Thermovibrio ammonificans HB-1: one gene and its partner. The protein of the gene in region 2 interacts with the protein of the main gene of each other region in a pairwise test. Links are inferred from orthologs where the notes say so. Each region holds a gene or a part of one and is shown on either strand. Other genes may lie near its edges. The genes, in order: eno and rpe.

Region 1 (8,611 bases), 180 kb from region 2 along the record:
GTGTAGCTGTTGTAGTAGGTGTCGGGGTCGAAAAAGCCCGGGGCGTTCTCCCTGCAGGCAATCAGAACGTCTTGGATGTAGTTCTCGCTGTGGATGGTTTTTAAGAGTTCGTAGGAGACCTGTTTCGGAGGTATAACGGGGAGCTGAAGCTCCCCCACAGGCTCCATGAAGTACTTTAGCCTCAGGGCGTTCTCCGGGTGCGTAGGTAGGTCGTGCTTTAAGAAGATGTCGCTGTAAATAACGGCGCTTCTCACTCCGCCCTCACTTTAACTTCTTTACCACCTCAAACTCGGCCTTCCTGTTCTCTATATCTACGGCCAGGAGCTTCACGAGCACCCTGTCGCCGATTCTGAATACCGTTCCGCTCTTTTCACCTACCAGACAGTACTGCTTGGGAACGCAGATGTAGTAGTCGTTTTTAAGGTTTGTAACGTGCACAAAGCCGGGGATTACCTGCTCTATGGTCTCCACAAAGAGCCCCTGCTCGGTTACGCCGGTAACAATGGCCTCGAATACCTCCCCTATGTGGTTTGCTGCAAACTGGAGCTTCTTCAGCTCTACAACGTCCCTTTCCGCCTCGTCTGCAAGGATTGAGCGCTCTGTAACGTGTTTACAGATAACCTCCAGCTTCTCCTCCCAGGCGGGAATGCTCTCGGGCTTAAACATCCCCTTCAGGGCCATCTTTACGAGCCTGTGGAGCTGCAGGTCTGCGTATCTCCTGATGGGGGAGGTAAAGTGGGTGTAGTAGGTAGAGGCAAGGCCGAAGTGGCCTATGTTGTCGGGGGAGTACTTTGCACGGGCCATAGTCCGGAGCATCAGGTAGTTGACCAACTTCTCCTCCGGTTTACCCTCCACCTGCTCCAGTATCTTCTGCAGGAGCTTCGGCTGTATATCGTTCTTAACGGCCGGCACCCTGATTCCCAAAGACCTTACAAAGTTCAGGAACTCCTGGAGCTTCTCCCTGTCGGGGGATTCGTGAACCCTGTAGATGCTCGGGTAGTCGGTCCAGAACATATACTCTGCAACCGTTTCATTTGCGGCTATCATGAACTCCTCTATAATCCGGTGGCTCCACAGCCTCTCGGCCTTGTAGATATCAACTGGCTCCCCTTCTGCGTTGAGCACAACCACCGGCTCGGGTAGGTCGAAGTCCAAGGAGCCCCTCTTGTAGCGCTTTTTGTTGAGGATTTTGGCAAGCTCCAGCATCGTCTTCAGGGACTCTACAACGTGGGGAAACTGCTCAATGGCCTCCCTGTCGCCGTCGAGGATTCTCTGGGCTATCGTGTAGGTGAGCCGGGCCTTACTGTGGATTATGCTCTCGTAGATTTTGTAGTCTACAACCATTCCCTTCTTGTTAATCTCCATCTCGCAGGTGAAGGTGAGCCTGTCTACGTTGGGGTTCAGGGAGCAGATGCCGTTTGAGAGCCTCTCGGGGAGCATCGGGATGCACCTGTCGGGGAAGTAAACGCTGGTTCCCCTCCTGTAGGCCTCCCTGTCGAGGGCACTGCCCGGCTTAACGTAGTGGGAAACGTCGGCTATGTGAACAAAGAGCCTGTAGTTGCCGTTGGGCAGCTTCTCTATGGCGACTGCGTCGTCAAAGTCCCTTGCGTTTTCGCCGTCTATGGTGAAGCAGAGCTGCTGTCGCAGGTCTACCCTGCCCTTTACTTCCTCCTCCGAAACTTCAAGGGGTATCTGCTCGGCCTCTTCAAGGACTTCCGGCGGGAACTCTGTAGGCAGGTCGTACTTCCTTATAATCAGCTCTATGTCCAGCTTGGGACCGGTTTTCCCGAGGTTCTCAACGACCTTGCCCACCGGTCCCCTGGTCTCCGAAGGGTAGGAGACTATCTCAACCACCACGTAATCGCCGTTCTCCACGTTTTTACAGTCGCCGTGGGTGAGGATTACGTCGTACCTGATTCTCTTGTCTTCCGGAACTACAAAGCACTGCCCTTTGTGCTTTTCTACCCTTCCTACAACTTTCTTAACGGCCCTCTCTATTACCGAAACAATCTTCCCTTCCCTGCGGCCCTCTCTCCCTTCTTTCACTATCTCTACGGCAACTATGTCGCCGTTCATCGCCCCGGCCATGCTCCTTCCGGGGACGAACACTCCCTTACCGCCGTCTATCGGGTCCACAAACCCGAAGCCTTCCCTGTAAACGCAGAGCTTCCCTACAACGAGCCCCATCTTCTCGGGCAGGGCGAACTTGCCGCCCCGGAGCTTCACGAGCTTCCCGCTCCTTGCGAGCTCTTTCAGCTTCGCCCTCAGCCCTTCCCTCTCTTCCGGAGGTATGCCGAGGAACTTCGCTATCTCCCTCGCTTTAAGGGGTTTATTAAAGTGGTGGAGGGCTTTGAATATTCCCTCCTCCAGAGCTTTCTCCCTCTCAAACTCCTTTTCGATGTTAGCGTCCATCTCTCCTCCTCTTAATCTCCTGTGGTATTTTCTCTACAAACTTAACGCCGCTAACTCCCAGCCTCTCTCTAAATGAAGAATCAACCTTAAGGCCGTAGCTGGGCAGCACCTTCTGGAGCTTCTTGAAGATTTCCTCCCCCTGCCTGTCCAGGTCGGTGAGGATTACGGCTCCCTTAAACAGCTCCGACAGCTCCTGTGCTGCGTCGTGGAAGGGCTTCCCCTTCAGGGCGTAAACGTTGTCTACCCCGAGTATCTCAAGGGCGTGCTGGTCCCGCTTCCCCTCTACCACCACCGCCCAGTCGGGGTTCTCGGCTGTGAAGCTCCTCAGGTCCGATAGGAGCCTCCTTAACTCTTCCCTGTCCATCCTACACCTTAAAAGAGTTTCATCAGGAGGAGGCCTACGGTGAAATTGTAAATTATCGGCAGTCCGGCCTGCAGGGCCAGCAGCGCGGCGGTAATCCTCAGCGGGTAGAGGCCCACATAGTAGGGAAGCAGGTAGGCCCACCAACTCCTCAGGAGCGAAAACATCGCGTTGCCTACCGCCATTGTTGCCAGTATATGGGGAATCGGTATCCCCTCCTTAACCATTACCTTTATGAGCCCGTATGCAACCGGCGGGCTGATTGCCGCCGTTGTTATGTAGGTGATTTCCAGTGAGTTGAAGCCTACGCCACCCAGGAAGGGCTGAAGCTTCTGAGTCAACCACTTCATGGCCCCCGCCTTTATCAGGAAAACGACCAAAAGGAACATGGGGGTAAACTTCACCGTGAACAGGGCGGCCTCCTTCAAGCCCTTAAGAAGTCCCTCCTTCAGAACCTCCTTTGAAAAGGTCACCTTAACGCTGCTCTGGGGGAGCTCTACCTTCTGCCCCCTGTACCTTACCCTGCCTATAGCAGTAACTGCCAGGAATACGATAACGTCGAAGGCCAGCCGCAGCAGGGCGTAGTAAACTGCTATAACCCCTATCAGGGGGAGCAGAACCGGCAGGTAGTAGCGGTAGAGAAACATCAGACGCATGGGCAGGTTAGAGGCCAGAATCGCAAGGTAGAGGTCGGCGGGCTTTATCTTGCCCTCTTTGAGGAGTTTGCTCGCGTGGAGGTGTGCCGCCCTCGGCGTTACAAGGTAGAGAACCGGCACGTTTGTGAGTAGCGGGTGGAGGCCGAACTTGGCGAGCTTTACAGTTTTAAGACCCAGCCAGTTTACAAGCTGGGTCTCTACAAGGAGCGACGCTGCTGCGTAGCCGAAGCCTATTGCCCCTACTATTACAAAGTAAAGCTCTGTGAAGTTCATTCCCTAATCAGCTGGCCTGCAAGGGAGCTGACGAGCTCTGCACACTTCCCGGCCACGTCTGCCGTTATGGCCGCACACCTTTCGGCCCTTTCGAGGCTCCTGGGGTTTATCCCGGTTGCCCTGCACCAGTTTACTATGGAGTCCCTGCATAGAACCGAGCCTACGGCAACTTTCGGAAGCTCGGGAACTCTCCTACCTTTAAACAGGGGCAGGGGTGTTTCGTTGTGGAAGGCTATCAGTTCCTTTACTCCCCTTTCCAGCTCCTCTTCCGGCAGAGTGGTTGCAAGAACGAAGAAGGCTCCGGTAACTGCGCCGCACACGGCGTTCCACCTGTGGGGCAGTCCTTTGGATACCTCCCTTACCTGCTGGTATGTAAGGGGGTAGCCGGCGGCTTCGTTAAAGGCGGTTATAACGCCGTACTCGCAGTTGTAGTCCCAGTAGTAGTTGTAGGCGAGCTCTGCCACCTTCTCGGGCTCTGCCTTCTGGCAGCCGAGCTCCCCTACGGTCTGCCTTATGAAGTAAACGTTCTCCATTACCTTAGAGAGCTCCAATCCGTACCTCCTGAGGGGGGTTTTCGGTTTGGAGGGGAAATTTAGACTGGAGTCTGAAAATTGCAATATTAGAATCGTGTAAGGCCCCCGAAGGGGCCCGAGGTTAGAACTCCAGGTTGTAGAAGACGTCAACGCCCCTGAAGAGGGCTGCAGGGCCTAAGGTCTCCTCGATTCTGAGGAGCTGGTTGTACTTTGCGTTCCTCTCGCTGCGGGCGGGGGCACCGGTCTTTATCTGGCCGCTGTTTACGGCCACTGCAAGGTCGGCTATGAAGGGGTCTTCGGTCTCTCCGGAGCGGTGGGAGACAACAGCGGTGTAGTTTGCCCTCTTTGCCATCTCTATTGCGTCAAGGGTTTCTGTTACCGTTCCTATCTGGTTGAGCTTTATGAGTATGGAGTTTGCAAAGCCCTCCTTTATGCCTATCCTGAGGAGCTCGGTGTTGGTACAGAAAACGTCGTCTCCTACGAGCTGAACTTTATCTCCCAGGGCCGCAGTGAGGAGCTTCCACCCCTCGTAGTCGTCTTCGGCCATTCCGTCCTCTATGGAGATTATCGGGTACTTCTCTACCAGCTTCCTGTAGAAGTCTACGAGCTCCTCTCTTGAGAGGCGCTTGCCCTCGCCGGCAAGCTCGTAGATGCCCTCACCCTTGTAAAACTCGGAAGAGGCTGCGTCTATTGCCAGGAGAACGTCCTCTCCGGGTGTGTAGCCGGCCTCCTCTATGGCCCTGAGTATTACCTGAACCGCCTCCTCGTTGGAGGAGAGGTTGGGGGCGAACCCGCCTTCGTCACCTACGTTTGTGGAGTGACCCATACGCTTGAGAACCTTCTTTAAGGTGTGGTAAACCTCTACACCTATCCTCAGGGCCTCCCTGTAGCAGCCGCCGCCCACGGGCATAATCATGAACTCCTGAAGGTCAACGTTGTTGTCGGCGTGGACGCCGCCGTTGAGGATGTTCATCATGGGGACGGGAAGCTCTTTGGCGTTGCTTCCCCCTATGTACCTGAAGAGCGGCAGGTCGAGCTCCATTGCAGAAGCCCTGCACACCGCCATGGAGACGCCGAGGATTGCGTTGGCGCCCAGCTTGCTCTTGTTGGGTGTGCCGTCGAGCTCAATCATCAGCCTGTCTATGTTCACCTGGTCGGTAGACTCAACACCGATGAGCTCGGGGGCTATAACCTCGTTAACGTTCTTTACGGCCTTTAAAACGCCCTTACCCATGTAGCGCTTGGGGTCTTTGTCCCTCAGCTCAAGGGCCTCCTTCTCGCCGGTTGAAGCTCCGCTCGGAACGGCGGCCCTTGCCTTAACTCCGCTCTCGAGTGTAACCTCTACCTCTACGGTCGGATTTCCCCTTGAGTCAAGAATCTCCCTTGCCCTTACATCTACTATTCTCGACATAGCTCCTCCCAAAGCCGTTTAAGTTTGGGGCAGATTTTACCTGTAAAGTCGTATATGGTGAATTGCCTTGAATCTCCGCTGCCGCGGCACTCAACCGCTGCAGTCACCTCCGTCAGCGACTCAATCGGGTCTCCCCACTCAAATAGCTTCAACCTCTCGTCCTCAAGGAACTGGTCGGCTCCTGCAAATAGGAGCTCCTCGGGGTCCGAAACCCTGTAGAGGTCGCCGTGAACCAGCTTCTCAAACTCGTTGACAATTGTGAAAGTGGGGGAGGTTACCTCGTCTTCTTCTATGCCCAGGGCCCTTGCCACCCCCTTAACGAAAGTTGTCTTTCCGCAGCCGAGCTCCCCCCTCAGAACCACTACGGCACCTTTAGGTAGGAGCTTCGCAAAGAGCTCCCCCAGCTTTTTCGTCTCCTCTGCTCCCCTTACCTTGAAGCTGCACTTACTTAACTCTCTGTCCAACGAGTGCCACCTTCCTGAAACCGGCTTTTCTCAGAGTGTCAAGGAGCGTGAATACGAACTGGTAGGGCGTTTCCCTGTCGGCCTTTATGAACACCTCCCTGCCCTTCGGGAGGGCCCGGGCGAGCTGCAGGGGGTCTTTAAACACCTTTCCCTTGTAGTAGATTCTCCCCTCCTTGTCCATAACCACTTTTACAACCTCTCCGGTTGCCTCTATTGCGGCGCCCCCTTTTGGAACCTGGACCTTTATCTCGCCGCCCGAGATAAACTCGGTGGTAACCGCAAGGAAAATAATCAACATCAGCGAGAGGTCCAGTATCGGAGAGAGGTTGATGTCGGCTATGAGGGGTTTCCTCTTCTCCCTTATTCTCAACGTCTCACCCTCTCAAACTCTGCGTGTGCTCTGCGCCACACCTCTACGGCCTCTTTACACTCCGAAAGAGTGGGAACGAGGGCTATCCTGAAGAACCCTTCTCCGCCCCTGCCGAAGAACTCACCCGGAGATACCACTATGCCGTACTTAAGCAGGTGGAGTGCGTACTTCTCCCCCGAAACCCCTTTGGGGGTTTTAACCCACAGGTAGAAGGTTGCTTCGGCCGGTAAAAACTCTAAGCCTATCTCTTTGAAGAACTCGGAGAAAACTTTGGCTTTCTCCTTGAATATCCTCCTCCTCTCCTCAACGTGACCGTCGTCGCTCCAGGCCGCTGTTGCCGCCGCCTGAACGAAGTCCTGAGAGGCCACCCCGAAGGAGGAGCGGTACTTCAGGTACTCCTGAACGAGCTTCCCGTCTCCCGCGACGAACCCGGAGCGGTAGCCGGTCATCCCGCTTCTCTTGGAGAGGGAGTGGAACGCCAGAACCCCCTCCTTCCCCACCTGGAGCACCGACGGAGGGGGCTCGGTAAAGTAAATGTCTACGTAGCACTCGTCCGAGCACAGTATTATCCCGTGCTCACGGCATATGCCGTAAACCTCTTCAAAGTAGCTTAACGGTGCCGATGCCCCCGTGGGATTGTGGGGGTAGTTAATCCAGACTATCCGCGTCTCCTCAAGGAGCGAGCGGGGGAGCTTGTCGAGCCTCAGCAGGAAGTTCTCCTCGAACTTTAACTCAACCGGGTGGGGCTCCCCGCCTGCAAACAGAGTCCCCCGCAGGTAAACCGGGTAGGCCGGAGTCCCGAACACAACTTTCCGCTTGTCGCTTTCGGCCTCTATAAAAACGAGGGGTAGGTGGAATATCGCCTCTTTTGAGCCGGCCGTTGGAATCACCTCCGCTTCGGGGTTGAGCTCAACCCCGAAGCGCCTTTTTACCCAGCCGGCTGCCGCCTCCCGAAGCTCCTTCCTTCCCTTAACCGTCGGGTACTGGCTCACCTCGGGAACGGCCCTTATGAGGGCCTCTCTGATAAAGGAAGGAGTGGGCTCCTTTGGGTCTCCGGTTCCGAAGTCGAACAGCTTAAGTCCCTTTCTCTTTATCTCCTCTTTGGCCCTGTTGAGCCTGTCCATCGGGTAGCTTTTAAGCTCCCTTATCGCCCGGTTCATAGGCCTCCTCTTTAGAAGTAGAATCCGGCTTCGGCAAAGGCACCCTTAACCTTGAGGTCGGAGGAGACGCCTCCGATATCGTCTATTTTCAAGCGCTGATACCTGTAGCCTACACCCACAAATCCGTGGGGTATCGGGTAAACCTTTGCCTCAAGGGTGTACTCGTAGAACTGGTTACCGCTGTAACCTATCCAGTTGCCGCTTGCAGACACTCCGATGAGGTCTATCGGCCTGATTTCGCCGTCCAGGTGGAGCATCGGGACGGGAATGGTTTTAGACTTTGAGTCCTCTCCCGTTCCGGCTGTAGGGTTTGTATACCTCACCTTGATGTAGCCGTCTATGATTTTCAGGTTGAGACCAAAGTTTGCCTTAACCTTTCCGGCGGTAACCGTGCTCAGGAAGGGCACTCCGTAGGTTAAGGTAGCGTCCACCTGGTTTGCCCGGAGCTTAGACTCAACGTAAGACTTTGTGGGAACTGTGATTTTTCCGAAGGTAAACGATGAGTTAACGATTCCGCTGCCGGAGAACTTCATCTGTGTGTAGCTCACCTTTATGTCTGGCAGTAGCGGGATGCCGGAGATTTTAAACCACCCCTCTCCTCTTGTCTTCGTGCTCAGATTAAGGTCGCTGTCTACGTCTACTTTGGTCTTTGTGGTGCCGTAGGTGTTTGTGTCTACGTACTCAACCCAACCGCTGGGGTTTTCGCGCCAGGCGCCGACTCCCGCAGATATCTCTATTGCGTTTGCCGCTGCGGGAACGGCCAGAAGTGCCGTGAGTACCAGCAGTTTTCTCATCACTCCTCCCTCTCTTTAAGTTCTTTCAGTTTTTTAAGAACCGACTCGGCGTGGTCTTTCACTCTTACCTTTTTCCACACGTGGGCAACTTTCCCTTCCGGGTCTATCAGGTAGGTGCTCCTTACAACCCCCATAAACTCCCTGCCGTACATCTTTTTCTTCTGCCACGCTCCGTAG
Region 2 (12,074 bases):
CCTGGACGGCAACGTGACCCAGATAACCTACTACACCGAGAACTGCTACTTCTTCAAGGGAGTCTGCCAGGTGAAGCTCTGGATTCTAAAAAAGGAGGAAAAACCCCTTTTCCTCGTAAGGAGTGAAAGGCCGATAAACGCACTTACGGCAACGCCCTGGAAGGATTCATTCATAAGCGGGAAGGTCTCTTCAATCGACCTACTGGCACCCTCTACAGACGGCTGGAAAGAGGTTAACGTTGCAAGAGGAGGGTTAATCAAGCTAATTCTAAAGATAAAAGGCGAGGGGGAGCTTCCCCTCACCTTCAAGCTCAGAACCTGAACATCTGACTGATTGAATCCCCGTAGTGGATACGCCTGATGGCCTCTGCAAGCATTGCAGATATCGAAAGCACCTTAACGCCCTCGAACTCCTGCTGAAGGGGAATAGTATCGGTAACAACAACCTCCTTAATAACCCCCTCCTTAACGGCCGTTGAGAGCCTCTCAACAGCCGGCCCGGAGAATACAGGGTGAGTGCAGGCCGTATAAACCTCAACAGCTCCGGCTTCCTTAATGGCCCTCGATGCGTTTACTATAGTTCCCGCAGTGTCTATGATGTCGTCTATGATGATGGCCCGCTTCCCCTTCACCTCTCCGATAATGTTCATAACCTCTGAAACGTTCGGACGCGGACGCCTCTTGTCTATTATCGCTATCGGAGAGCCCAGAACCTTTGCAAAGTTCCTGGCCCTTGCAACGCCGCCGATATCCGGGGAAACCACAACGGTATCCTCGCCCCCCATTCCCATCCTTAGGAAGTAGTCGGTCAGAACCGGACGGGCCTCCAGGTGGTCAACCGGGATGTCGAAGAAGCCCTCAACCTGCTTAGCGTGAAGGTCTACAACAACAACGTGGTTAACGCCGGCGGTGGTAATTATATCGGCAAGAACCTTGGCACTAATGGGGTCCCTCGGATTAACCTTCCTGTCCTGACGGCCGTAAGCGTAGTAGGGAATAACGGCGGTAATCCGTCCGGCAGAAGCCCTCTTAAGGGCGTCTGCAAGGAGGAGAAGCTCCATTATGTTGTCGTTTGCCGGCCTGCACAGGGACTGAACGATAAAGACATCACAGTCCCTTACGCTTTCGTTGACAACCACTTGAATCTCTCCGTCGCTGAAACGGCCAACAGTAACGTCTGCAAGCGGAACTCCCAAGTTTGCGGCCACCTTCCTTGCAAGCTCGGGATTGGCGGTTCCGGTCATCAGCTTAACCTGCTTCATATCACCTCTCCCCAAATCGGTTTAACTTCTCTTTAAAGGCTGCAACGTTCTCTGCCGGGTTTCCCTTAAACACGGCCGAGCCGGCCACAACAACGTCGGCACCCGCTTTCAAAACATCTTCCACGTTCGATAGCTTCACCCCTCCGTCAACCTCAATAACAAGCGAAGGGTTCAGCTCAACTGCCAGCTCCCTTAACCTGCGAATCTTCCCAAGGGAAGTGGGTATAAACTTCTGCCCGCCAAAGCCCGGGTTAACCGACATAACCAGAACAAAATCGAGAAAGGGCAGTATCTCCACCAGGAAGTCAACGGGAGTAGAAGGGTTTATAACAATCCCCGCCTTGGCTCCCAGCTCCTTTATCTGCTCAACTATACGGTGGTGGTGAACGGCCGCCTCAAAGTGAAACGACACCCAGTCGGCCCCGGCCTTTACAAAGGCAGGAATATACCGCTCGGGCTCAACAATCATCAGGTGAACGTCTAAAGGAAGCTCCGTTACCTGCCTCAGAGACTCAACAACGGGAATACCAACGGTGATATTGGGGACAAAACGGCCGTCCATAACATCAACGTGCAGGAGGTCTGCTCCGGCCCTCTCTACGGCCGAAACCTCCTGGGCCAGGCGGGCAAAATCCGCAGACAGTATGGAAGGAGCAAGCATCGGCACCATCTCAACCTCCGGTGAAGCCAAATTCTACCAGCGCCCTACAAATAAAAAAAGGGGGCAAGAGCCCCCTTAAAGAAGAGAAATCGAAGAGGGAGTGGTTAGCCGCTTAAACGGCGTCTCCTCCTGAGTAGGGCAAGGGCAACAGCCGCCGGGAGGTAGGAGAGGAGACCTGCCGGCCCAGACGGGGAGAAAGAGCACCCCCCACCTCCGGAGCTAACCCCTGCCGAGGAGCCGGAACCGGCCACCTCCTTAACAAGACCAACCACAACACTTCTACCGGAAGCGGGAGCAACCTGAACCTCAAGACGGTTACCGCTAACAACCTTCGAAGTAACCGTGCCGTTAACCACCTTAACACCGTAATCGGATAGAGGCTCCTTAATCTCAAAGAGCACCTTAAACGGGTTATCGGAGGGAGCAACCGCAACCGCGGCTATTAAATCACCGGCCGAAACCCCTAAAGCAGAAGCGGCTTCCTCGGTTTGAGCACGGGTGGCAATAACTTCACCGTCTACCTCTACCTTAACCGTAGAGTAGTCGAGGATGGCAGCAGGAAAGCCCATAGACTCAATCTCTCTCCTGGTCCAATCTGCAAAGGCATACTCGGTAAGCGTCCGCTGAACCTTCGGCACGAAAGCGGTAGAGTTCTCAACCGCAGGGTCAAACGGGAAGTAGAGGTTTACCTTCCTCGTGAAAACGGCCCCTTGAAGCTCACTCTCCCTACCGCCGTGGCAGTCGTCACACCTCAAAGCCTCCGGAGCAGGTCTTACGTTATGAGAAACCCCGAAAGGAATAGCCGTTGCAATGAGCTTCACCTCCACATCCCGCCCAACGGCACCGGAAACAACCTTTTTCACCGTAGAAAGGGCCGCGCTCACCTCCCGTTGGGTGTTAACCTCGGGAACTCCGTCGGGAGAGCCGTCAAGGCCGGTATCGTCGGTTATCTGAACATCAACGCCGGGAGTAAAGGCTCCGTCCTGGTCAACGTCTATAAAGTTGGGGAGGGCGTTAATAAGCCTCCAACCGCCAGCAGCAAGGTCTGAATCCTGGGATATAACCCCGCTCTTCACCTTCAGAACCAGGTGACCGAAACTACCGACCCTAACCGGTTTACCGCTCGAGTCCACCTCCTCAATAATGTAGCGGGTCGGCAGGTCGTAACTGAGGCCGAAAACCTTAGCCAAGTAACGGGGAATCACCGGCCTAAAGGTCCCTTCCGAATTATCGGCAAAGAACAGAACCCCCATGGCATTGGCAGCACTTAACTTCCAAACCACCTCACCCGTTGAAAAGTCCCTAATCGGGAAGAGGGCAACGTCAACCGGTGTTCCGTTAACGGAGTCGCCGCCCACGTAAACGTTCTTAGTAAGGCCGAGGAAGGTGTAGCCGTTACTGTCACCGGACACCACAAACATAGGTAACGTCCAGTCCATCAGCTTAGCCTCAAAGAAGTACTTCTTAGGAATGTGGCAAGTTGTGCAGGCTACCTTCTCCAGGTGCTCGGCTGCTGCCGGGCCGAAAGCTCTCGAGTGAAGCCCAACCGGGTTCTCATGACAACTCTCGCAGGAAGCGCTACCTGCAAGCTGGTGCCACCTTACCGTAAACGCCGGACCGGCGTTACCCTTTGCAAAATCGTGGGACGGAATGAGCGAGGGGACATCGGGGAAGTAACCGGTTCCTATATAGTCGTGCTTAACAGGGGCGTGGCAATCTACACACCCTTTAACGTTGCCATCTCCTACGTACCTTGCCCACCTGTGAACGTCAACGTTCCTGGGCACCGGAATGAGAGAGCCGTCTACCTTAGAGGAGACGTAGTTCCCGTCGGTAATGGTCTCGTTAAAGAACCAAACTTTAGCCTCCTTTAAACCGTCCGGCTGAAGGTAGCGCAGGTCCTTAACCTGAAGGAGGAAATCCAGCTTGGTTATCCTGCCGTCACCGTCGAAGTCGTCCCAGCCGCCGCCGTGACACTGACTACAGTGCATATCGTTGGAGTGAACTATAAAACTACCGTCAACCTGTAACCCGGCAGTGGCGTTATCGGCGTCAAAGGCAAGGTTGTAGTTAAAGGTGTTATCGGGGTTCAGGGTTGCAATTCCCGAAGAGAGAGTTCCGGCACCTGAAAAGTAACGCAGCTTAAAAGTCGCCAACCTGTAAGAGAGCAGGGGCATATTAAACGTAGAAGAGGGAGCGTAGGGGTTCTGAGAGCCGATAACGCTCGAATGGCACATAAAACAGTTGGGAGCAAGGGTGTTATTTACAGTCTCGTTTCCGGCGGAAATGGTCCAGACAAAAGGAACGAACCGCTTCTCCTTCGGACTCCAAACCGTGTAATCACCGAGAACCTCACCGTTACTGAGGGCGGCCTCTATCTCCGACAGGGACTTCTCGTGAAGGAAATTCCCCTCCCGGTCCCTCTCCATAGGACCGCCGCCAGGGTGGCACATGCCGCAGGCAGCATCGTACTCGGGGGTAGTCATATCAACAGTTTGAGGGTTAGAAGACTTAACGGGCGCCAACTGGCGGTAAGCGGGCGCTCAGAGCTTTCCGTACATTCCCATGTCGAGCTTGCTCAGCTCTTTCGGAAGGCCGTTAGTAAACTGAGAATCGCCGAACCTTTCGTAGTAAAGCTTGTAAACCTCGTCAGAAAGAATCGCCAACCTACCCTGCTGAAAGTGAAAAGAGGAGCCGATAAAATCGACATCGTGGCATGAACCACAGCTCCTCCTGATATCAATAGGCAGGTGACTTTCGCTAACAGGCCTACCGAACTGATCCTTAAGGGTGATAATCGGGTGTGCTTGGGCGGCATACCCCAGAAAAATTGAAGCAGTTAGAAGTTTTAAAAGCAATCGCATGGCCCCTCCCTTTAAGTTTTATTTACTTTTTTGCTTTTTTAAAGGCCATAAATGAAATTAAAGCGGAAATTCCGTCATCAATAATTAAAACTCAACTGCAACGGAAAGGCATTAATAAAATTCATAGATAGACCACTTTTGTAAACTTCTCACTAAATAGGTAAAAGGAGGTAAAAGTTGATTAAGCCCTACAAAGGAATAGAACCGAAAATAGGCAAAAGAGTTTTCATAGCCGAGAACGCAACCGTCATAGGCGACGTTGAAATCGGCGACGACAGCAGCATCTGGTTCGGAGCAATCCTCAGGGGAGACGTAAACTTCATAAAGGTAGGGGCCTGCACGTCCATTCAAGACGGCACTGTAGTCCACGTAACAAACAGAACCCACCCCACAATAATCGGAGACTACGTAACCGTAGGACATGCAGTTAAACTCCACGGGTGCACCGTAAAAGACAACTGCCTTATAGGCATAGGGGCAATCATACTCGACGGCGCAGTAATAGGAGAGAACTCCATAGTTGCCGCAGGGAGCCTTGTCCCTCCCGGCAAAGAGTTCCCTCCGGGCAGCCTCATAATGGGCTTTCCCGCAACGGTAAAGAGGGAGCTTACACCCGAGGAGATTAAAGGCCTTAAAGAGCACGCCCTTAGATACGTTAAATATAAGAACGAGTACCTTGAAAGCTTTAAGTAAGGAGCGCCTCATTGGAAGAGAGACTGACCGAAAGAGAGAGGGATATACTTTTAAAACTTACCGAGCTCTACATAAGGGAAGGAGAGCCGGTGGGCTCGCGAACTCTTCAAAAAACCTTCAAACTCCCCTTTAGCCCTGCCACTATCAGAAACGTAATGGCAGACTTAGAGGATAAAGGGTACCTTTACCAACCCCACACATCTGCCGGCAGAGTCCCCACGGATAAAGGGCTCAAAATTTACATAAATAGCCTCTTCCTCGCACTCGGCGAAGAGGAAGAGATCCTTGTAAACAGGCTGATAGACTACTTAAAGAGCGAAAAAGTCCAAGACCGCGACGAAATACTCCTGAAAGTCTTAGACTACCTGCAGTCTTTTACGGGTTATGTAGGCTTCGGCGTCAACTTGGTAGAGAATCTAACAGTTGAATCGATAACCCTGGTGAAGGTGGCTTCCGAGAAAGTTTTAATAGTTATCAACTTCAAACCCGACTACGTCCTCCACAAGGTCATCCGAGCTTCAATCCCCGAAGGAGAGCTTCAAAAACTCAGCAGAGCCCTAACCCAAAAGTTCCGGGGCAAAACGCTCAGGGAAGTAAAAAGGGAACTGATAGAAGAAATAGACGGCCTCCGAAAGGAGATAGCCGAGCTCTCGTTCAAGCTCAACACCCAAATCCTGAAAACGCTAAACGAAGTCAACCACCTGGAAATCCAGGGAACCGCAAACATAGTAAACATGGTGGCCGACGACATAGCCCGTATGAAGAAGGTCCTTGAAATACTTGAAGAGAAGAGCCTCTTCTTAGAGATACTCAGGAACTTCCTCGAGGAGAAAAAAGAGGTATCGGTAATTCTCGGCTCCGAAACCGAAGTAGAGCCGTTAAAACCCTTCAGCCTGGTTATAAGCAAGTTCAGGATAGGCTTTAAAAACAGCGGAGTCGTAGGGATAATAGGCCCCAAGAGGATGGACTACACAAGTGTTATTCCCCTGGTGGAAAACGTAGCCCGGGCTCTGTCGAAACTGCTTGAAGAGAAAAAATAAGAGCCGGAGCCTTACTGCACACGCCCTTCAGGCTTACCGTTGCTCCCTTCCGGGCCTGGCGGGGTTCACCCTCCGGGCGTTGCAGAGACCCCGGCTGCTATTAATATATGCCCGGTGAACTACTTTTGGGAAGCTTTAAAGCTTTTAAAAGGGTGAAAGAGCTTCAAACCCAAAACCAGCGATAGCGCACTGAACTTGTCAAAAAGAGAAGGCTTATAATCTTGATAGTACGAGGCCCTGTTAACCTTAACTCTAACCTCCTTTTTTTCAGGGTCCACTCCGAACTTCAGAATCCCTATATCGAGTAGCATATCAACTACGCGCCGAAGCTCCTCGTCGTCTTCGGGATAGACTCCCCCGTTAACGTACCTCTCAATAACAGCATCGATATCTATAGCCTTATCCACGGCCGTCTCCAAATATAACTGTTACCTCAACAGCCCAACTAAACCAAGAAAAACACCTAACCCCTCGAGCAGAACCCCTATAGCTCCAAGCTGATATGCCTTAAGCTCAAGAGACTCCATCATCCTTGATTTAAAAACCCCAACCGTTAGCTTATAACAGAAATTTACACATGAACACTATGTAAGTTTTCACAGGCCTTAAAGAAAACAAGCTCCCTTAAAAACTACCTAATATTCAAACGCCAAATCCTTTTTTGTAACAGAGGAGAGGAACTCAGGAAAAGTCTTGAAAACAGAAAAGCTCAAAGGTGGGAATCCAACTGCCGACTATAAACTTAGACCTTTCCCCCACAACGTTTATTTTTAATTTAAAATGGCGGAGGGGGCGGGATTCGAACCCGCGGTACCCCTTTTAGGGGTACACACGATTTCCAATCGTGCCCCTTCAGCCAGGCTCGGGCACCCCTCCGTGCAGAGTGCAAATATAGTCTCTTTGAGCGGTGTTGACAAGTGATTGCTCCTTTAGTAAATTTCCGCTGCCCGCTACATTTTCGGCGTTTTACAAAAACGCCAATTTTCGGAGGAACACAGGATGAAGACCTTCATGCAGAAGAAGGAAGAGGTTCAGAGGGAGTGGTTCCTGGTAGACGCAACCGGGAAAACGCTCGGTAGGCTCGCGTCTGAAATCGCAAAAATCCTCATGGGCAAGCACAAGCCCACCTACACCCCCCACGTAGACGGTGGAGATTTCGTAGTTGTAATCAACGCCGACAAAATCCACGTTACCGGAAGGAAGCTGGAGAAGAAGATTTACTACAAGCACACCCTCTACCCGGGTGGCCTTAAGGAGACCAAGCTCAAGGACATGCTCAAAGAGAAGCCGGAAGAGGTTATCAGGCTTGCCGTTAAAGGCATGCTTCCCAAGAACAAGCTCCGCGACAGGAGGATGAAGAGGCTCAAAGTTTACGCAGGCTCTGAGCACCCCCACGGAGCACAAAACCCTAAACCCCTTGAGCTTTAACGGAGGAGACAATGGCTGAAATAAGATACTACGGTACCGGCAAGAGGAAGACTGCAATCGCAAGGGTTTGGCTTATCCCCAACGGAGAGGGGAAGATATTCGTAAGGGTATCCAAGAAGAAGGAGATACCCGCAGAGGAGTACTTCAACAGGCTCACGCTCCTGAAGATAATGCAGCAGCCCTTTGACGTAACCGGAACAAACGGAAGGTTCAACGTTCTCTGCACCGTAAAGGGCGGCGGTAAGTCTGCGCAGGCAGACGCGGTTAAGTACGGTATAGCCAAGGCTCTCCTCGCCTTCAACCCGGAGCTGAGGCAGACCCTCAAGAAGGCCGGATTCCTCACAAGGGATGCAAGAATCAAAGAGAGGAAGAAGTACGGTCAGAGGGGAGCTCGTGCAAGGTACCAGTGGTCCAAGCGTTAAGGTCGGTATTGTCGGCGCTTCCGGATATACAGGGGCGGAGCTTCTCCGCCTCCTCTCCATTCACCCCAACGCAACCGTTACCTATTTAACCTCCCGCCAGTTCAGGGGAAAGCAGGTTAAAGAGATTTTCCCCCACCTGATTAGAAGCCCCTTTGAAGAGCTCTCCTTCGATGAGTTCAACCCGGAAAGGGCCGTTGAGCTGTGCGACGTTGTCTTCTGCTGTTTGCCCCACAGGGCCTCTTTCCCGGCCGTAAAGGCCCTTATGGAGGCAAGCAGTAAGGTTAAGGTGATTGACTTCAGTGCAGACTTCCGGTTCAACTCCTTTGAAACTTACGAGTCGGTTTACGGAGTTGAGCACGGCGCAAGGGAGCTTTTCAAAGAGGCGGTTTACGGCCTTCCGGAGCTCTTCAGGGAGCAGATAAAGAGAAGCAGGCTCGTTGCAAACCCGGGGTGTTACCCGACAAGCGCCATCTTGGCCCTATACCCGGCGGTAGAGGCAGGAGCCGTGGATACAGACCACCCCGTTGTGGTCGACAGTAAGTCGGGGGTGAGCGGAGCCGGTAGGAAGGAGAGCGTCACTTTTACCTTCTGCGAGGTGAACGAGGATTTCAGAGCCTACTCGGTAGACGGCCACAGACACGGACCGGAGATTGCCGAGAAGCTGGGGTTAAAGAGCGTAAGGTTTACCCCCCACCTTGTTCCGATGAACAGGGGGATTCTGACAACCGCCTACTTTAAAACGGAGCTCTCTAAAGAGGAGCTTCAGCACCTTTACGAAAACCGCTACAAGGGGGAGTTCTTCGTAAGGGTCAGAACCTCCCCGCCGAGAACCCACGACGTAGCCGGAACCAACTTCTGCGACATCTACGTTACAAAGGATAAAGAGAGCGGCCTTGCGGTTGTTGTATCTGCAATAGATAACCTGGGGAAAGGGGCGTCCTCCCAAGCGGTTCAAAACATGAACTTGATGTTCGGCCTGCCGGAAGAGGCCGGACTGAAGCTCTTCAGCCTGTGGATATAGCAACTCCGCCTGCCCTCGGCAGCTCTTTCGCTGTTTTATAATGGTCTTAAGTTCAAAGAGAGGGCAGGAGATGGAGTTTACCACCCTAACCGTAGACCTCCTCGAGGGGAAGGCAACCCTTAGAAGGGAAAAGGGGAAAGGCGTTTTCGGCGTTCTCGACTACGGCTTAAAAGTCCACGAGGAGCTGAAAACCTACAAGCACGCCCCCTACTCCCCTTATAACGCAGTTGTTTTCGGCAAGGGCCCCTTTGCCGGCTCGATACTTCCCGGCTCTCACCGGCTCGTCTTCTTCTTCAGGTCTCCCCTCTACAAAACCCTCTACCCCTCAACCATGGGAGGGGCAGCCTACACCTTCCAGAGGACCGGCGTTGACTTTGTGACACTCATAGGAAAGGCCCAAAAGCCGTCGGTTCTGGTTATAGAGGGGCTCGAAAGGAGCGTAAAGGTTTACGTAGAACCTTTAGAAGAGGAGCTTCAAACCCTCTGGAAGGGAACGACCGAGCGCTTCGGCGTTTACAGCTTCACCGACTACTTAGTGGAGAAGTTCAAAAACAGGATAGCGGGCGAATTCAGGGTTGCCTGCGTGGGGCCCGCATCCCTCACAACCGACTACGGGGCAATCTTTTCGCAGACCCTCAGAAACGGCACTCCCGTAGAGGGGAGCGAAGACTGGGCCGCAAGGGGCGGAGGAGGCAGCGTTCTCCTGAGAGCCCACAACATAGCGGCCGTAATTTTCGGAGGAATCTACAGGGAAGAGAAGAGGGTTATCTCCAACCCCGACCAGACGAAAAAAGTCTTCGGGGCCGTTTACTCCAAGCCCCTCTTCCAGGTGATAACCGAGAAAACGACCAAGTACCGCTACAACCCGAAACACAAAACCGGGGGAACCTTCGGAGAAGACTACTACGCCGAAAGGGAAAAGACCCCGGTTTTAAACTGGCAGATGCCCTACATACCCCGGGAAGAGAGGGTGAAGCTCTTCAAGGTGATAGAGAAGGAGTACCTTGAAATCTTCAACAAGGAGGCGATAGAGACAAAGAGCTGGACAACCTGCGGCGAGCCGTGCCCCGCCGCCTGCAAAAAGGTCAGGAACGGACTGAAAACCGACTACGAACCTTACAACGCCAACGGCCCCCTTGCAGGGAACGTTTACCTGAAGGCGGCAGACAGCGCAGTCAGAACGGTAGACGCCTTAGGGTTCGACGCCATAGAGTTCGGCGGCGCGGCCGCCTGGATATTTGAGCTCGTGGCAAGGGGGATTTTAAAGCCGGAAGAGGCGGGTATAAGCGGTAAGCCCGTTCTCGACCTGAACGAGATTCAAAAAAGCCCCAAGGAGGTATCGAAGAAGAACGCAGAGCTTCTGGTAGAGCTTGCCCACAAAGTGGCATACCCCGAAGCGGAGCTCCACAAACTCCTGGGAAAGGGCAAACGGAAGGCGGCAGCCTTCATAGATAGCCGCTACGGCGAGAGGCTGCCCAAGGGGAAGAGCTCCCTGGACTACGCCGTTTTAGTTGCACTCGGAACGGAAGGTGAGGTAAACCCCACAATGTACTGGGCCGTGGGGAACTTCGTTCCGCTGCCGGTTCAGGGAAAGTACTGGACCTACTACAAGTTCGGGGTATTCCCGGAGCCCGAGGCCCTGGCCGAGAAAATTGCGGAGAGCTCAATATCTGAGTTCTGGTACGACAACGTGGGCTGGTGCAGGTTCCACAGGCGTTGGCTTACGGCAGGGCCGAGCAGCTGCGAGCTGGAGGGTGAGTGTGAGCTTGAGCGAAGCCTCTCAAAGCCCGTTCTCGAAAGGCTGTTTGAGGTTGTTTACGGCGAGAGGATAGACCTTGCAGAACACGCCAAAAACGTTCTATCAAGGCTTTGCGACTACGCCCTCAAGGCGGACTGCTACCCGGTGTTCCCGCCCTCGGAGCGGGTTGTAGACCTCATAGCCGCGGCAAGCAGCGAGTTCGGCAACAAGAGGTGGGAAGAGCGGTTCAAAGAGAGTAAAGTGAAGGCGGTCAGGGAGTACTTAAGCAGCACCCTAACCGCCTACGGAGAGCTCATAGGTTACGACAGGTGGAGGCTATAACTCCTTGAACAGGATAAGCTCCACCGAGCTCCCCTCCGGGAGCTTCCTTACCCCCTTGGGAACAACCATCAGGGCAACGTTGCCGGCCAAAGTAGAGAGGGCCCCGGAGCTCTGGTTCTTCAAGGGCACGGCAACGTAGCGGCCCCTCTCCCTGCTGAAGCTGTAAAGGCAGCGGGCAAACTCCGTCCTCTCGGCCCTCTTCCGGGAGTAAGGCGCCGAGAGCTCTGCAACCACCTTCCTCCTGAAGAGCTCCTTCGCCCCCTGAAGGGCCCTTAAAAAGGGGAAGAGGAAGAGGTTAAAGCTTACAGCCGTTGAGACCGGAAAGCCCGGAAGCCCAAAGAGGAATCTGCCGCCTCCTGCGGCAAAGAGAACCGGTTTCCCGGGCTTTACCTGTACTTTGTAAAAGACCACACTAAGCCCGAGCTCGGGCACCACCTCCTTCACGAAGTCGTAGTTCCCCATGGAGACTCCGCCGGTTGTAACAACAACGTCGAACTCCGCCAGGGCCTCCTTCAGCCTGCCGAGCACCTCTTCCCTTGAATCCCTCAGAATTCCGAGGTAGTGGGGCTCGCCCCCTGCCTCCTCAATGTAGGCAAGAAGCTG

Evidence for each region.
Region 1: the proteins of rpe (region 2) and eno interact in binary tests that used the Escherichia coli proteins (3 or more experiments, as listed by UniProt). The link is inferred for Thermovibrio ammonificans HB-1 from one-to-one orthologs.

The regions. Positions count from the first base shown.
Region 1 is NC_014926.1:533,819-542,429, forward strand. The notes cover bases 3,502-6,501. They hold eno (phosphopyruvate hydratase), read right to left. Parts: upstream 5,647-6,501; coding sequence 4,357-5,646; downstream 3,502-4,356. Other genes in these bases: THEAM_RS02965 (hypothetical protein), read right to left, coding at 3,502-3,702; THEAM_RS02970 (C-GCAxxG-C-C family protein), read right to left, coding at 3,699-4,253; tsaE (tRNA (adenosine(37)-N6)-threonylcarbamoyltransferase complex ATPase subunit type 1 TsaE), read right to left, coding at 5,634-6,110; THEAM_RS02985 (ExbD/TolR family protein), read right to left, coding at 6,091-6,480; dapC (succinyldiaminopimelate transaminase), read right to left, coding at 6,477-6,501. In the rest of the region: THEAM_RS02950 (histone deacetylase family protein), read right to left, coding at 1-254; rnr (ribonuclease R), read right to left, coding at 262-2,412; THEAM_RS02960 (toprim domain-containing protein), read right to left, coding at 2,402-2,776; more of THEAM_RS02965, read right to left, coding at 2,785-3,501; more of dapC, read right to left, coding at 6,502-7,640; THEAM_RS02995 (TIGR04219 family outer membrane beta-barrel protein), read right to left, coding at 7,652-8,434; bcp (thioredoxin-dependent thiol peroxidase), read right to left, coding at 8,434-8,611. UniProt on the Escherichia coli protein: Catalyzes the reversible conversion of 2-phosphoglycerate (2-PG) into phosphoenolpyruvate (PEP). It is essential for the degradation of carbohydrates via glycolysis.
Region 2 is NC_014926.1:344,725-356,798, reverse strand. The notes cover bases 99-2,893. They hold rpe (ribulose-phosphate 3-epimerase), read right to left. Parts: upstream 1,933-2,893; coding sequence 1,264-1,932; downstream 99-1,263. Other genes in these bases: THEAM_RS01980 (cytochrome c3 family protein), read right to left, coding at 2,028-2,893; THEAM_RS01990 (ribose-phosphate diphosphokinase), read right to left, coding at 312-1,262; THEAM_RS01995 (PulJ/GspJ family protein), read left to right, coding at 99-322. In the rest of the region: more of THEAM_RS01995, read left to right, coding at 1-98; more of THEAM_RS01980, read right to left, coding at 2,894-4,352; THEAM_RS09785 (hypothetical protein), read right to left, coding at 4,467-4,589; THEAM_RS01970 (gamma carbonic anhydrase family protein), read left to right, coding at 4,965-5,480; heat-inducible transcriptional repressor HrcA, read left to right, coding at 5,492-6,520; THEAM_RS01960 (hypothetical protein), read right to left, coding at 6,640-6,927; rplM (50S ribosomal protein L13), read left to right, coding at 7,520-7,948; rpsI (30S ribosomal protein S9), read left to right, coding at 7,960-8,370; argC (N-acetyl-gamma-glutamyl-phosphate reductase), read left to right, coding at 8,342-9,391; THEAM_RS01935 (aldehyde ferredoxin oxidoreductase N-terminal domain-containing protein), read left to right, coding at 9,462-11,471; THEAM_RS01930 (molybdopterin molybdotransferase MoeA), read right to left, coding at 11,466-12,074. UniProt on the Escherichia coli protein: Catalyzes the reversible epimerization of D-ribulose 5-phosphate to D-xylulose 5-phosphate.